Regions from separate parts of the Vogesella facilis genome, predicted to be linked through region 3. Evidence: predicted binding sites of a transcription regulator. Region 3 holds the regulator's gene; each other region holds the start of a gene.
The links. The regulator FNR, encoded in region 3, switches genes on or off when oxygen is low (the NO sensors DNR and NnrR bind a similar motif). The targets are predictions, from matches to a motif close to TTGATNNNNATCAA.
Positions count from the first base shown of each region.

Region 1 (4,625 bases), on a different contig from region 3:
CGGCCAACCTTAGCTGGTCGTCGAAGGCGTCGATCAGGCCCTGCCAGTGCGCCTCCATCAGCCGCGTCGCAGTTTGGCCATCTGCAGCAGCCGCTCGAACAGATGCAGGTCCTGCTCGTTTTTCAGCAGCGCGCCGGCCAGCGGCGGCAGTTGCTGTTGCTCGTGCAGCTGCTCGGCCGTCACGGTTTCGTGCTGCAGCAGTTTCAGCCAGTCCAGCAGCTCGGAGGTGGACGGTTTTTTCTTCAGCCCGGGCAGCTCGCGGATGCCGGTAAAGACTTCCAGCGCACTTGCCACCAGCTCCTGCTGGATGTGCGGGTAGTGCACGTCGATGATGCTCTGCAGCGTGGCGCGGTCGGGAAAACGGATGTAGTGGAAGAAGCAGCGGCGCAGGAAGGCGTCCGGCAGCTCTTTCTCGTTGTTGGAGGTGATGATGATGATGGGCCGCTGGCGGGCGCGCACGAACTCCTGAGTTTCGTGCACGAAGAATTCCATCTGATCCAGCTCGCGCAGCAGGTCGTTGGGGAATTCGATATCGGCCTTGTCGATCTCGTCGATCAGCAATACCGGCGCACTGTCGGCCTCGAAGGCCTGCCACAGCTTGCCCTTGACGATGTAGTTGCGGATATCGTGCACGCGCTCGCTGCCCAGCTGTGAGTCGCGCAGCCGCGACACGGCATCGTATTCGTACAGGCCATGCTGCGCCTTGGTGCTGGACTTGATCGGCCAGGTGATCAGTTCCTTGCCCAGCGCGGCGGCGAGTTCTTCCGCCAGCATGGTCTTGCCGGTGCCGGGTTCGCCCTTGACCAGCAGCGGGCGTTGCAGGGTGATGGCGGCGTTGACCGCCAGCATCAGGTCGTCGGTGGCAACGTATTGCTCGGTGCCGGTAAAGCGAGGGTTCATGCGGGTTAGCCTTGTGTTGTTATGGTGTTGCGGTAATGCAAACAGCCGCCATCGGCGGCTGTTGTCTGGCGGCTAGCTCAGCTCTTGCTGAGTTCGGCCTGCAGATCGTCCAGCGAGATGTGCCAGTGCGTCATCATGTGGCGCAGCAGCAGCATTTCGGAATCGCTGATTTCCTTGTCTGCCTTGCAGACATCCAGCGCCAGCGCGCAGCACAGTACGTGTTTGTTGCGTTCGGTAACGGCATCTAGGATGTTATTGATGCGCTCGGGGCTCAGCAGGTGGATGGTGCCGTCGTCTTCCGCTTCGTCGGAGATGTCGTCGCAGTATTCCATCAGTACATTGATGAAGTCCTTGCGTGCCAGGCCAACCAGTTGATAGACGTGCAGGCTCTCCAGCGTTTCAATCTCGCGGGGGTCCATGTTGCCGTCGGTAATCATGAACATGGCCAGGATGCGGGCGATGGCTTCCGGGCTGTTGGGCGCGTATTTTTTCATGGCGCGGCTCCTGTATGTTGTTCTTCGAAACGCAGGCGGAAGCCTGCGGGAATAGGGGCAATCTTGCGGGCTTGGTAGTCGAAGAAAACGATGCCTGTTTTCAATCTTGCCACTTCTTTACCGGTCGCACCATCGCTGACCAGGTAGAAAATATCACAGCCGTACGGGTTGAAATCAATCAGCCCCAGCTGAAAGTGCAGGGTGTCGCCGTGGAAGGCCTCGGCGCGGTACACCACTGCAGCATCTGTCATGATGATACCCCTGCCTTCAATGTCCAGTTCGGAAAAACCGTGACTCTTGAGCAGGCGCAAGCGTGCTTCGTGCGCCAGTCGCAATATGGCATCGTTGCCGAGGTGGCCGCCGTAGTTGATGTCACCAATATGCACCTGGATGCGGGTATCAAAAACGAAGTGCGGTGGCAGGTCCAGCTTGATGCGTGCCATGGGTTTCTTGCCTGCGTAAATTCTGAGCCCGGCCATACTGCCTATGCAATTAACGTTTATCAATGTCTTCGTGTGGTATTGCGCTAGACTGGGACTGTGTCATGTTCAGCAGGAAGCGAGGGGGATATGTATCAGCGTATTTTGGTGCCGGTAGACGATAGCGCCACATCGGCGCTGGCGCTGGCGGAAGCCTGCAAGCTGGCAAAAGAAGTCGGCGCGGCAGTGAGGCTGGTGCACGTGGTGGATCTGGCGCAGTTTGGCTGGGGCGGCGCCGAGTTTCTGGATGCAGCCGAATTACAGGGCTCGATCAAGCAGGCTGGCGAGCAGGTGCTGGCGGCCAGCCGCAGCAAGGTGGAAGCACAGGGGTTGGCCGCAGAGTCTGCCATTCTGGAAAGCTGGGGTGATCGCATTGCCAGCGTGATCGTGGAAGACGCCAATAAATGGGGTGCCGATCTACTGGTAATGGGTACCCACGGCCTGGGTGGCTTGATGCACCTGCTGATGGGGAGTGTGGCCGAGGGCGTGCTCAAGCAGGCGGATGTGCCGGTGCTGCTGGTGCGCAACCCTACGGCGGACTGATTGCCTTGCTGTGTAAAACCATAAAAAACACCCGCCGAGGCGGGTGTTTTTGTCTGCTGCAAGCGATCAGGCTTCGGTGCTGTCTGCCACCACGTCGCCCTGGGCTTCCATGCGGGCACGTACAGCCTTACGCAGGCTCTTGTACAGGTCCGGATGGGTTTCTTTCAGGTACTCGACGATTTCGAAGTCTTCACGACGCACTTTGGACAGGTCGATTTGCTCGACATGTACCAGGCGCAGCAGTTCACGTACCGGTTTCGGCATATTGCGGCCACTTTCGTAGCGGCTGCCGCCGGATTGGGTAACACCGATACGGCTCCAGAATTCCTGCTGGTTCAGGCCCAGTTTGCGACGGATTTCCCGTGGGTTCGCAATTTTTTCAAACAGTTTCATGGCGTTCCTCGCTGCATGTTTGTTTTGAAATCGGAGGGTTAAGTCCGAGTGACGATTCAAGTAAAACCAAGTGGGCGTGGAGTCATTGCTCCAAGCCCTTGTGTAATGCATATGATAGCAGGATTTTGTTTGCGCGGACGCAAAAAATGCTCGACGAATTATCGATAGATTTTGACCGACACTTGGGGCTTGCTCAGATTTTATGAAACGAGCAACTGAGGAACGACAGGAGGGGAGGGGTGGCGAGCCTGAACCCCGGCACTTGCACTAAATAGCTGTGGCTGCTTCCTTCCGGACCTGACCAGGTTCACTACCGTGCAATGCGGGGGGGCCCGCCATAGAGAGATCGAATAATACCCGTTGCCATGACACTTGCCAAGCCTGTCCGGGATTTTCTTTGCCAGCCACGGGCCGGTGGCGTTTGCAGCGGATGGGCAATTGGTTATGCTGAGTCCCTGTCTTGTGTCTGCCGGATTGCCGCCATGTCATCTACACCTTCTTCCTCTGCGCTTGCCATCCTGGCGCAGCTGCTGTCATTCGATACCACCAGCCGGGAGTCCAACCTAGCGCTGATCGACTGGGTGGTGGCGTACCTGGCCGGGCATGGCATTGCGGCCAAGCTGACCCACAGCGACGATGGCCGTAAAGCCAACCTGTATGCGGCAATCGGCGATGCTTCGCTGCCGGCCATCATCCTGTCCGGGCACACCGACGTGGTGCCGGTCGATGGCCAGATCTGGCAGTTTCCGACCTTTGCGTTGACGCAGGCCGACGGCAAGGTTTACGGCCGTGGCAGTGCCGATATGAAAGGCTTTATCGCCTGCGTGCTGGCCCAGGTGCCAGTATGGGTCGCGCTGGCCAAGACGCAGCGCTGGCATCGCAGCCTGGGGATCGCACTTTCTTATGACGAGGAGGTGGGCTGTCTGGGAGTTGGCCGCTTGATCGCCGACCTGCAGGCGCGGCAGGTGCCGGTGGCCGGCTGCATCATCGGTGAGCCCACCGGCATGCGCCCGGTGATCGCGCACAAAGGCATTGCTCATTACCGCTGCCGGGTACAGGGACGGGCCGCACATTCCTCGCTGACCCCGCAAGGGGTGAATGCCATTGAATACGCGGCGCGGCTGATTACCCATATCCGCAAGCTGGCCGATACCGAGGCCTCGTTCGGCAACCGCCATCCCCTGTATGACGTGCCGTTCACCACGCTGCAGACCGGGCTGATCAGCGGCGGCAATGCGGCCAACATCGTGCCCAAGAGTTGCGAGTTCGTGTTCGAGGTGCGCTGGCTGCCGGGCGATCAACATGAGCGCTTCGTCAGCTCGGTGCGCGACTACGCGGTCAATCTGCTGCAGGAAATGCGCGAGGTGGCAGCGGAGGCCGACATCAGCTTCGAGCAACTGGTGAACTGCCCGCCGTTCCAGTCGGAAGACGGCGGCGAAATCCGCGAGCATGTCGCCGCCCTGTGCGGCTGCCAGGGCGGCGATGCCGTGGCTTACACCACCGAGGCCGGCCGCTTCCACGAGGCGGGCATTGCCTGTGTGGTGTGCGGCCCGGGCTCCATCGTGCAGGCGCATCGCCCGGACGAGTTTGTCGAGCTGTCGCAGCTGGCGGCGTGCGAAGCCTGGCTGGCTGCCTTGCAGCAGCGCTTGATATCGATTGAATAAGGTATACAAACCACTTTACGGCACCTGTTGTGCGCTGCAGAATCCGCGTTCCCTTGCCAGGCGCAAGGTGGTTGTCCTTGCCGTCACAAGCGGCAAAGGGCGGAGATCGGTTTTCTGTGGGACCTGTACATGAGCAAACAGACACGACCCGC
Region 1 is NZ_JBHRXN010000022.1:34,833-39,457, reverse strand. Features, by position in the region: gene xerC (tyrosine recombinase XerC) at 1-58, opposite strand, end outside; gene ACFOLG_RS08445 (AAA family ATPase) at 58-900, opposite strand; gene ACFOLG_RS08440 (hypothetical protein) at 978-1,394, opposite strand; gene ACFOLG_RS08435 (acyl-CoA thioesterase) at 1,391-1,837, opposite strand; gene ACFOLG_RS08430 (universal stress protein) at 1,964-2,416, shown strand; gene ACFOLG_RS08425 (helix-turn-helix domain-containing protein) at 2,483-2,809, opposite strand; RNA gene ffs (signal recognition particle sRNA small type) at 3,048-3,146, opposite strand; gene argE (acetylornithine deacetylase) at 3,292-4,473, shown strand; gene ACFOLG_RS08410 (sodium-dependent transporter) at 4,603-4,625, shown strand, end outside.
Region 1: a site for FNR is predicted at 1,887-1,900, ahead of ACFOLG_RS08430 (universal stress protein). Genes of this name have one in related genera too.

Region 2 (4,625 bases), on a different contig from region 3:
CTGCCGGACATGAGCGGCGTGATCTTCCACGTGGACATCCCCTGATGCAGGCGATACCCAGTTACCACAGCGCACCGCCACTCGATCTGCCGGTGCGCTTTTTCATGGCCGCCTGGCTGTGGCTGCTGCTGCTGGCTGGCACCTGGTACGGCACGGCGGACGGTGGCTACCCGTCGCCCGGGCTGTGGCTGCCCTTGCACCTGCTGGCGCTGGGCGTGCTGGGCAATGTGATGCTGGGCGCGCTGCTGCAGCTGCTGGCGGTGGTGTCGGCGCTGGGCTTTCCGCGCCCCGCCATCTGGCGCCACGGCTTGTGGGGCAGCTGGCAGCTGGGCTGCGCGGCACTGTGCAGCGGCTTTGCCGGCGGGCTGAGCGCCGGCTGGCTGCAGCTGGCCAGCATCGCCTTTGCTGGCGCGGTCGGGCTGCTGGCCTGGCTGTGGTGGCTGCTGTGGCACAGCCCGGCGCAGGACAGCAGCAGCCGCGGCCTGCGCTGGGCGCTGGCCTGTTTGCTGCTCACCCTGTGTCTGGGCATTGCCCAGCTGGGGGTGCTGGCCTGGGGCCAACCGTGGCCGCTGCTTGCGCTGCTGCCGCTGCACAGGTTGGCCGCACAGGGCTGGGTGTGGCTGCTGCTGCTGGCGGTGGCGCAGGTGATCCTGCCGATGTTCCTGCTCACCCCGGCCTTGCCCGGCTGGTGGCAGCGCTGGGCCTCGCCGGCCTGGGGTGGCCTGCTGCTGCTGGCCGGCGCGCTGTCGCTGATCTGGCCGGCTGGCGGCTGGTGGTGGCTGGCGGCGTTGCCGCTGCCGCTTACCGCCTGGGTGTGGGGGCGGGCGCTGCGCGGCAGCCGCCGGCCGCAGGAATGGCTGCCGCGCTACTGGCAGCTGGCACTGGGCCTGCTGCTGGCCTTGTGCGTGGCCTTCGTGGTCGGGCAATGGCTGGATAGCGAGGCATTGCGCCGGCTGCAGGGCTGGCTGCTGCTGGGCGGCGTGGCGTTCACGCTGTGCGTGGGCATGCTGTACCGCATCGTGCCGTTCCTGCTGTGGCTGCAGCTGCGGCGCGGGGTGAAGCCGCAACAGAAAGTGCCGTCGCTGCAGCAGCTGTTGCCGGAGGAGAAGGCGCGGCTGGGCTGGAGGCTGCTGTGCAGCTGGCAGCTGGCCGGCGTGGCCTGGTGCCTGTGGCCGGTGCTGTGGTGGCTGCCGGCGGCCAGCGGCAGCCTGCTGGCTGCAGCGTTGTTTGCTCACTATCGTGCCGCCTGGCTGCGCTGGCGGCAGGGCACGCAGCCGGTGGGCAAGGTGGCGCAGGCGGAGTAGCGGCTTGCCGCGGCGGTAGCTGGCGGTGCAGCCACGACAACGGCGCTCGGCCAGCCAGCACATACCTTGGTCGCAAACTGCTGACGGTTTGCGGCCAGATTTTTGTCAGCCGCCATGCGCAGAGCATCGGGCCTGGCTGTGCGCAAGCCAGGCTAGGTGCCGGGTTTACTGCGCTATGGTGCAGCAAATTGGCCGCAGGCAACGTCCATCGCTTGCGGCCAACCTTTTCCCGGTATGAGACGCTACTCGGCCAGACAGGCCGCCTGCTGCCGCCACTGCGCGGCCAGAGCCACCACTTCCCCGATCACCAGCAGCGCCGGCGGCTGCGGCGCTTCGCGGGCCACGCAGGCGGCCAGGGTGGCCAGGGTGCAGCGCAGCACCCGCTGCCGCGGCGTGGTGGCCTGCTCGATGATGGCCACTGGGGTATCGCCGTGGCGGCCGTGTGCCTGCAGTTCGGCGGCGATGCTCGCCGCTTCGCCCAGCCCCATGTACACCACCACCGTCTGTTCGCTACCGCTGTGCGCCGCCCAGTCCAGACCGCTGGCGCCGTCGCGGCGGTGGCCGGTGACCAGGCTGACGCCCTGTGCGCAGTCGCGGTGGGTGAGCGGGATGCCAGCGGCGGCGGCGGCGCCCACCGCGGCGGTGATGCCGGGCACTACCTCTACCTCGATACCGGCCGCCAGCAGCGCGGCCAACTCTTCGCCGCCGCGGCCGAACAGCAGCGGGTCGCCGCCTTTTAGCCGTACCACGCGCTGGCCGGCCTGCGCCTCGCGCAGCAGCAGCTGGTTGATCTCCTGCTGCGGCAGGGTATGGCGGCTGGCGCGCTTGCCGACGCAGATCAGCCGCGCGCGCTTGTTGATCAGCGCCAGTATTTCCTCGGCCACCAGCAGGTCGTACAGCACCACCTCGGCCTCGGCCAGGCGGCGCAGCGCCTTGAGGGTGAGCAGGTCCGGGTCACCGGGGCCGGCGCCGACCAGGCTGACCTGGCCGCCGTGTAGCGGGGCGGGATGGGGAAAGGGCAGGGCGGGGTTCATGCGGTTCTCCGCAGCGATGGAATGCCGCCAGTGTAGGAAGGGCAGCGGCCGGAAATCGTTGATCGCGGTCAATGCTATCGGGAAGCCCGAAAACGTACATTTCGGGCTGAAATGCCGGGATGCCGGAGCAGATGACAAGGAGGTTGCGATGAGCGCCAGTTTCACCAAATCCACCGCGCGCAATATTTTTTATGGCGGCGCGGTGTTCTTCTTCCTGCTGTTTGTCGCACTCACGTTCGACACCGTGCAGGCGCTGCCCAAGCGGGACAACCGCGCCAACCTGACCGAACAGGTGGCGCGCGGCAAGAAGCTGTGGGAGACCAACAACTGTATCGGCTGTCACACGCTGCTGGGCGAGGGCGCTTACTTTGCGCCGGAGCTGGGCAACGTCTACCAGCGCCGCGGGCCGGACTTCATCAAGGCCTGGATCAAGGCGCAGCCGACCGGCGTGCCGGGCCGTCGCCAGATGCCGAATTTCCATCTGACCGATGCGCAGCTGGACGATCTGGTGGCGTTCCTGAAATACAGCTCCGAGATCAATACCAACAACTGGCCGCCGAACATCGAAGGCTGAGCCCGCACCGCTTGCTGACTTACTTACCCAGGAGACGAGCATGACTTCCTCCACTACGGCCACACTGAACCCGGCAACGGGCAAGGCTGCGGCCAACGTTCAACTCAAATACCGCTCGCAGGCGGTGGCCAAGCCATACTTCATGGCCGCCATCGGCCTGTTTGTCGGCCAGATCATCTTTGGTCTGGTGATGGGCCTGCAGTACGTGATCGGCGATTTCCTGTTCCCGGAGATTCCGTTCAACGTGGCGCGCATGGTGCACACCAACCTGCTGATCGTGTGGCTGCTGTTCGGCTTCATGGGCGCAGGCTACTACCTGATCCCAGAAGAATCCGAGCGCGAGCTGCACAGTCCGAAACTGGCCATCATCACCTTCTGGGTGTTCCTGATCGCCGGGGCGCTGACCATCGTCGGCTATCTGGCGGTGCCGTACGCCACGCTGGCCAAGATCACCGGCAACGACTTGTTACCCACCATGGGGCGCGAGTTCCTAGAGCAGCCCACCATTACCAAGATCGGCATCGTGGTGGTGGCGCTGTCCTTCCTGTTCAACCTCAGCATGACGGTGCTCAAGGGTCGCAAGACCAGCATCAGCATGGTGATGATGATGGGCTTGTGGGGGCTGGCGATCTTCTTCCTGTTCTCGTTCTATAACCCGATCAACCTGGTGCTGGACAAGTACTTCTGGTGGTGGGTGGTCCACCTGTGGGTGGAAGGCGTCTGGGAACTGATCATGGGTGCCATGCTGGCCTTCGTGCTGGTGAAAGTCACCGGCGTGGACCGCGAGGTAGTCGAAAAATGGCTGTACGTGATCATCGCCATGACGCTGATCACCGGCATCATCGGTACCGGTCACCATTACTTCTGGATTGGTACCCCTAGCTACTGGCAGGTGTTCGGCTCGGCCTTCTCCGCACTGGAGCCGATCCCGTTCTTCATGATGACGCTGTTCTCGTTCAACATGGTCAACAAGCGCCGCCGCGAGCACCCGAACAAGGCCGCCGTGCTGTGGGCGCTGGGTACCGGCGTGATGTCCTTCCTCGGTGCCGGCGTGTGGGGCTTCCTGCATACCCTGGCCCCGGTGAACTACCTGACCCACGGCACGCAGATCACCGCCAGCCACGGTCACATGGCGTTCTACGGCGCCTACGCCATGGTGGTGATCACCATGATCTCCTACGCCATGCCGCTGCTGCGTGGCCGCGAAGCCAACAGCAACCGTTCGCAAGTGGTGGAGATGTGGTCGTTCTGGCTGATGACCATCGCCATGGTGTTCATCACCCTGTTCCTCACCGCCGCCGGCATCCTGCAGGTATGGATGCAGCGCATGGGCGATCACCCGTTGTCGTTCATGGCCACGCAAGACCAGCTCACCTTCTTCTACTGGCTGCGTGAAGGCGCCGGGGTGATGTTTGCTGTCGGTCTGGTGTTGTACATCATCAGCTTCTTCGTGCGCGGTGATGCGCGCGACTGATTCCGTGTATGTGTGTGTGTAACGGTTGGCGCCCCTGCAAGGGGGCGCCTTTTTTACGCGCGCCGCGGCTAAGCCGAGCGCGCGGACGATGATGGAATGGCCGCTTCCGCGCGGCGGCTAACGGGCTGCCAGCCCGCTTCTCCGCGCGTGGGTTTTTACTGGTCGGCCGCGATTCCGGCGCCGGCCCGGAGCACGACAATGCAGACGACAAGGTTGGCCGCCAGCGCACCGCGCACGGT
Region 2 is NZ_JBHRXN010000006.1:43,180-47,804, forward strand. Features, by position in the region: gene ACFOLG_RS02255 (DUF2249 domain-containing protein) at 1-45, shown strand, start outside; gene ACFOLG_RS02260 (hypothetical protein) at 45-1,304, shown strand; gene cobA (uroporphyrinogen-III C-methyltransferase) at 1,547-2,338, opposite strand; gene ACFOLG_RS02270 (c-type cytochrome) at 2,487-2,912, shown strand; gene ACFOLG_RS02275 (cbb3-type cytochrome c oxidase subunit I) at 2,953-4,386, shown strand; gene ACFOLG_RS02280 (cytochrome c oxidase subunit 3) at 4,585-4,625, shown strand, end outside.
Region 2: a site for FNR is predicted at 2,397-2,410, ahead of cobA (uroporphyrinogen-III C-methyltransferase). Genes of this name have one in related genera too.

Region 3 (4,625 bases):
CGACTACCTGAAACCGGACGGCGTCAGCGCCACCCAGGGCGAGGTGGACGGCATGGTGGATCACCTGAACGCCACGCTGGAAGACATCGGCTACTACCGCCGCCGCAACAGCGAACGCATGATCCGCCGCCTGCGCACCATGTTCCATCGCGCCGGCCTGCTGCGCGAGGAGATCGATATCCTGCGCGGTTTCTACAAGCAGGCGCAGCGCCTTGCCGGCAAGGCGCAGGGCGCAGATTCAGACGACAGCGCATCATGAACTACCGCCACCGGCTGGCCGAGGGCCTCAGCGCGCTACGCTGCCCGCCGGTGCGCGATCTGGCTTTTCTGCTTACCTGCCCGGCGCCGTGGCACAGCGGTGCCGAGATCGACAGCGCGCGGCTGCTGGGGCCGCAAGGTTGGCCGCAACTGCTGGCGCTGGATGCCGCGCCGCAGCCCTTGCTGGCCTGGCTGGTGGCGCGGCCGACGCGGCGGCTGGGGGTGTATGCCGAGTCGCTGCTCGAATTCTGGTTCGAGCTGGCGCCGCATATCGACTGCGTGGCGGCCAACCTGCCGCTGGCCGAGCACGGCCGCAGCATAGGCGAATTCGACTACCTGCTGCGTATCGACGGCCAGCCGCTGCACCTGGAGGCGGCCAGCAAGTTCTACCTGCAGCTGGATGCCGCCGGCGGCGAGCTGGTCGGCCCCAGCCTGCGCGATGCTTGGCCGCTGAAATACCGCAAGCTGGCCAGCCAGCTGGCGCTGGGTTGCCACCCGGCAGCGCAGCTGCCGGCCGGCTTTGCCGGCTGCCCGGCCTACAGCCGGCTGTCCGGCTGGCTGTTCTACCCCGGCGCGCCGCGGCCGCAATTTCCTTGCAACCCGGATGCCTGCTGCGGCTGGTGGCGGCGGCTGTCCGAATGTTGGCCGCAGCATGCCGCCGACAGCCGCTGGCTGATCCTGCCGCGGCTGAGCTGGCTGGCGCCGGCGCGCGCTGCCGTCGAGTCGGTGCTGAGCCTGGCGCAGCTGCAGGCCGAGCTGGCGGTGGCCGACGGCGCGCGGCTGGTGGCCGAGCTGGTGCCGGCGGCCGACGGCGACTGGCATGAGATCGCGCGCGGCTTCGTGGTGCGCGACGACTGGCCGCGGCCCGGCATGCTGGCCGAGCTGCAACGCAAGCTGGCTGCATCGTAGCCCCATGAAGACCCTGCTGTTCGTCTACGCCAGCCAGAGCGGCCATACCCGGGCACTGGTGATGGCCGCGGCGGGCGCCGCCGGCGGCGAGGACAATGTGGCGGTGCGGGTGCTGCCGGCACTGCAGGCCGGCATCGACGAGCTGCTGGCCTGCCACGCGCTGGTGCTGGCCACGCCGGAGAATTTCGGCTACATGGCCGGCGCGCTGAAGGATTTTCTCGACCGCACCTTCTACCCGGCGCAGGGCAAGGTGGCGGGTCTGCCGTACGCGCTGATCATCAGCGCCGGCAACGACGGCCAGGGCGCGCTGACTGCCATCCGCCGCATCGCCAGCGGCTACCCGCTGCACGAGGCGCTGCCGCCGCTGCTGGTAAAGGGCGAGGTGACGGAGGCGGCGTTGGCCGCCGCGGCGGAACTGGGCGCCACGCTGGCGGCGGCGCTGTCGATCGGCGCCATCTAGCACCGGACTGGCATGCAAAACGCCCCGCAGGGCGGGGCGTGGTGGTGGAGCTGGCTTAGCGCAGGCTGTTGGCTTGCGAGCAGCCGGCCACCAGCGCCTTCAGCTCTTCCGGCTGCAGCATCTGGATATGCTTGTGGTCCACCTTCAGCCAGCTTTGCTGCTGGAACTTGGACAGCGTACGGCTGACGGTTTCCAGTTTCAGGCCGAGGAAGCTGCCGATTTCCTCGCGGCTCATGCGCAGGATGAAATCGTTGGCGGCAAAGCCGCGCGCGGCCAGCCGTTGCGACAGGTTGAGCAGGAAGGCGGCCAGCCGCTCCTCCGCCTTCATATTACCCAGCAGCAGCATCACCGACTGGTCGCGCACGATCTCGCGGCTCATCAGGCGGAAGAAATGGTGCTGCAGGCTGGGGATGTCGCGGCCCAGGGTTTCCATGCGGTTGAACGGCAGCTCGCACACCTCGCTGTCTTCCAGCGCGATGGCGTCGCAGCCGTGCTGGCTGGCGGAGATGCCGTCCAGTCCCATCAGCTCGCCGGACATCTGGAAGCCGGTCACCTGCTCGCGGCCGTCCTGGCTGGAAACGCAGGTCTTGAAGAAGCCGGTACGCACCGCGTACAGCGAGCGGAAGCCTTCGCCGGAGCGGAACAGGTATTCGCCACGCTTCAGGCGGCGGCTCTGGCGGATCACCGCATCGAGCTGGGCCATTTCTTCCCGGTTCAGGCCGACTGGCAAGCAGAGTTCGCGCAAACTACAGTTGGAGCACGACACTTTCAGTGTGTGCAGGGAGGGGGTTTGCTCGGTCATGGGTTCCGGTTTTCGCAAGGCTAGAGGCTTGCTTGACACGCGTCAAAGCGTGGCAAGTGTCAATTAGCGCAAATTTACCAGCCCACCACCAGTTTTCCAAGCCAGAAAATTATGACACCCACCGCCCCCTTTATGCCGACCCAATGTGTTTTCGATCGCGAGCTGATCGAAAAACTGGAAGGTTCCGGCCCGCGCTACACTTCCTACCCCACTGCCGACCGCTTTCACGGCGGCTTTGGGGTCAAGGATTACGAACACTGGCTGCAGCAGCATGCCATCGGTGCCAGCCATCGGCCGATCTCGCTGTATGTGCACGTGCCGTTCTGTAACACCATCTGCTACTACTGCGGCTGCAACAAGATCATCACCAAGGACAAGAGCCGCGCCGACCAATACTTGGACTACCTGGAAAAAGAAATCGCCCTGGTGGCCGGCCGCCTCGGCTACCGCGAGAAGGTGATCCAGCTGCATTTTGGCGGCGGCACGCCGACCTTCCTGTCCGACGAGCAGCTCAGCCGGGTGATGGCTGCCATCAACCAGCATTTCGAGCTGCTGCCGGATGGCGAGTTTTCCATCGAGATCGACCCGCGCAAGGTTGGCCGCGACACCGTGCTGCACCTGGGCCGGCTGGGCTTTAACCGCATGAGCGTGGGCATCCAGGACTTCGACCCGGCGGTACAGCAGGCGGTGAACCGTATCCAGAGCGAGGAGGAGACCCTCACCGTGATCAGCGCCGCGCGCGAGGCCGGCTTCAAGTCGGTGAGCGTCGACCTGATCTACGGCCTGCCGCTGCAGAACGCCGACTCGGTGCGCCGCACGGTGGACAAGGTGGTGGCGATGAACCCGGACCGCATCGCGCTGTACAACTACGCGCACCTCCCCAGCGTGTTCATGCCGCAGCGACGCATCAACGAGGCTGACCTGCCCAGTGCCGCGCACAAGCTGGACATCCTGCAGAATTCGGTGCAGCAGCTGGCCGACGCCGGCTATGTGTTCATCGGCATGGACCACTTCGCCAAGCCGGACGACGAGCTGACCCGCGCGCTGCAGCAGGGCCGCTTGCAGCGCAACTTCCAGGGCTACTCCACCCACGCCGACTGCGACATGATCGGCCTGGGGGTGTCGTCGATCGGCAAGGTCGGTCCCTGTTATTCGCAGAACGAGAAGGATATCGACGCCTACTACGCGGCGCTGGATGCCGGCCACCTGCCGGTGCTGCGCGGCATGACGCTGACCCAGGACGACATCCTGCGTCGTAGCGTGATCCAGTCGCTGATGTGCCGCTTCTCGCTGTCGGTGGAGGCGATCGAGGAAACCTTCGCCATCAACTTCGCCAATTACTTCGCCGACGAGCTGCCGCTGATCCGCGAGTTCCAGCACATGGGGCTGCTGACCTTCGACGGCGACTTCCTGATGGTGGCGCCTAAGGGCCGCTTCCTGATCCGCAACATCGCCATGGTGTTCGACCGCCACCTGCGCGAGCGCGAAACCCGCGCGCGCTACTCCAAGACCATCTGAGGCCGGCGACAGCGCGGCGGCAGACGCAACAAAGCCCGGCATAGCCGGGCTTTTTGTTTGCGGCCAACCTTGGCGGATGCCTAGCTGCGGCTGGGCACGCCCATCAGGTGCAGCACGGCGATGGCCTCGCCGGTGGGGGTGGCCACCACATCGGCCAGGGTGTAGCGGTCCAGCACCGCGAAGAAGGCGCCCAGCGCCTCGTCCAGCACGCCTTTCAGCTGGCAGCGGCCACGCAGGAAGCACGGCGGCTCGGCACAGTCGATCAGGTCGCCGATGTCTTCCAGCGAGCGGATCACCTCGCCCAGCCGGTAGTGCGCGGCGGGGCGAGACAGCGCCAGCCCGCCGCCCTTGCCGCGGCTGGTGGCCAGCCAGTCGTGCTGCGCCATGAAATGCACCACCTTGACCAGGTGATTGCGCGACACGCCAAAGCGTTCGGCAATCTCGCTGATGGTGACCGGGGTCTCGCGCTGCGGGTAGCTCAGGTACATCAGTACCCGCAGGCCCAGGTCGGTAAAGTGCGTCAGTTGCATGGCGGCGGCGTCGGGAGCAAAGCCCAGAGCATACGCTTGCTGGGCGCCGGCCTCAATTACAGCCCGGTGCCGCCGGTGCCGAAGGCCTCGGCGTGGATGCGCGCGGCGTCCACCCCCAGCGCCAGCAGCGCGGCCTGCTGCTGCTGCA
Region 3 is NZ_JBHRXN010000001.1:129,629-134,253, reverse strand. Features, by position in the region: gene ACFOLG_RS00695 (RNA methyltransferase) at 1-259, shown strand, start outside; gene ACFOLG_RS00690 (DUF1853 family protein) at 256-1,167, shown strand; gene ACFOLG_RS00685 (flavodoxin family protein) at 1,172-1,627, shown strand; gene fnr (fumarate/nitrate reduction transcriptional regulator Fnr) at 1,683-2,429, opposite strand; gene hemN (oxygen-independent coproporphyrinogen III oxidase) at 2,541-3,947, shown strand; gene ACFOLG_RS00670 (Rrf2 family transcriptional regulator) at 4,028-4,477, opposite strand; gene hmpA (NO-inducible flavohemoprotein) at 4,534-4,625, opposite strand, start outside.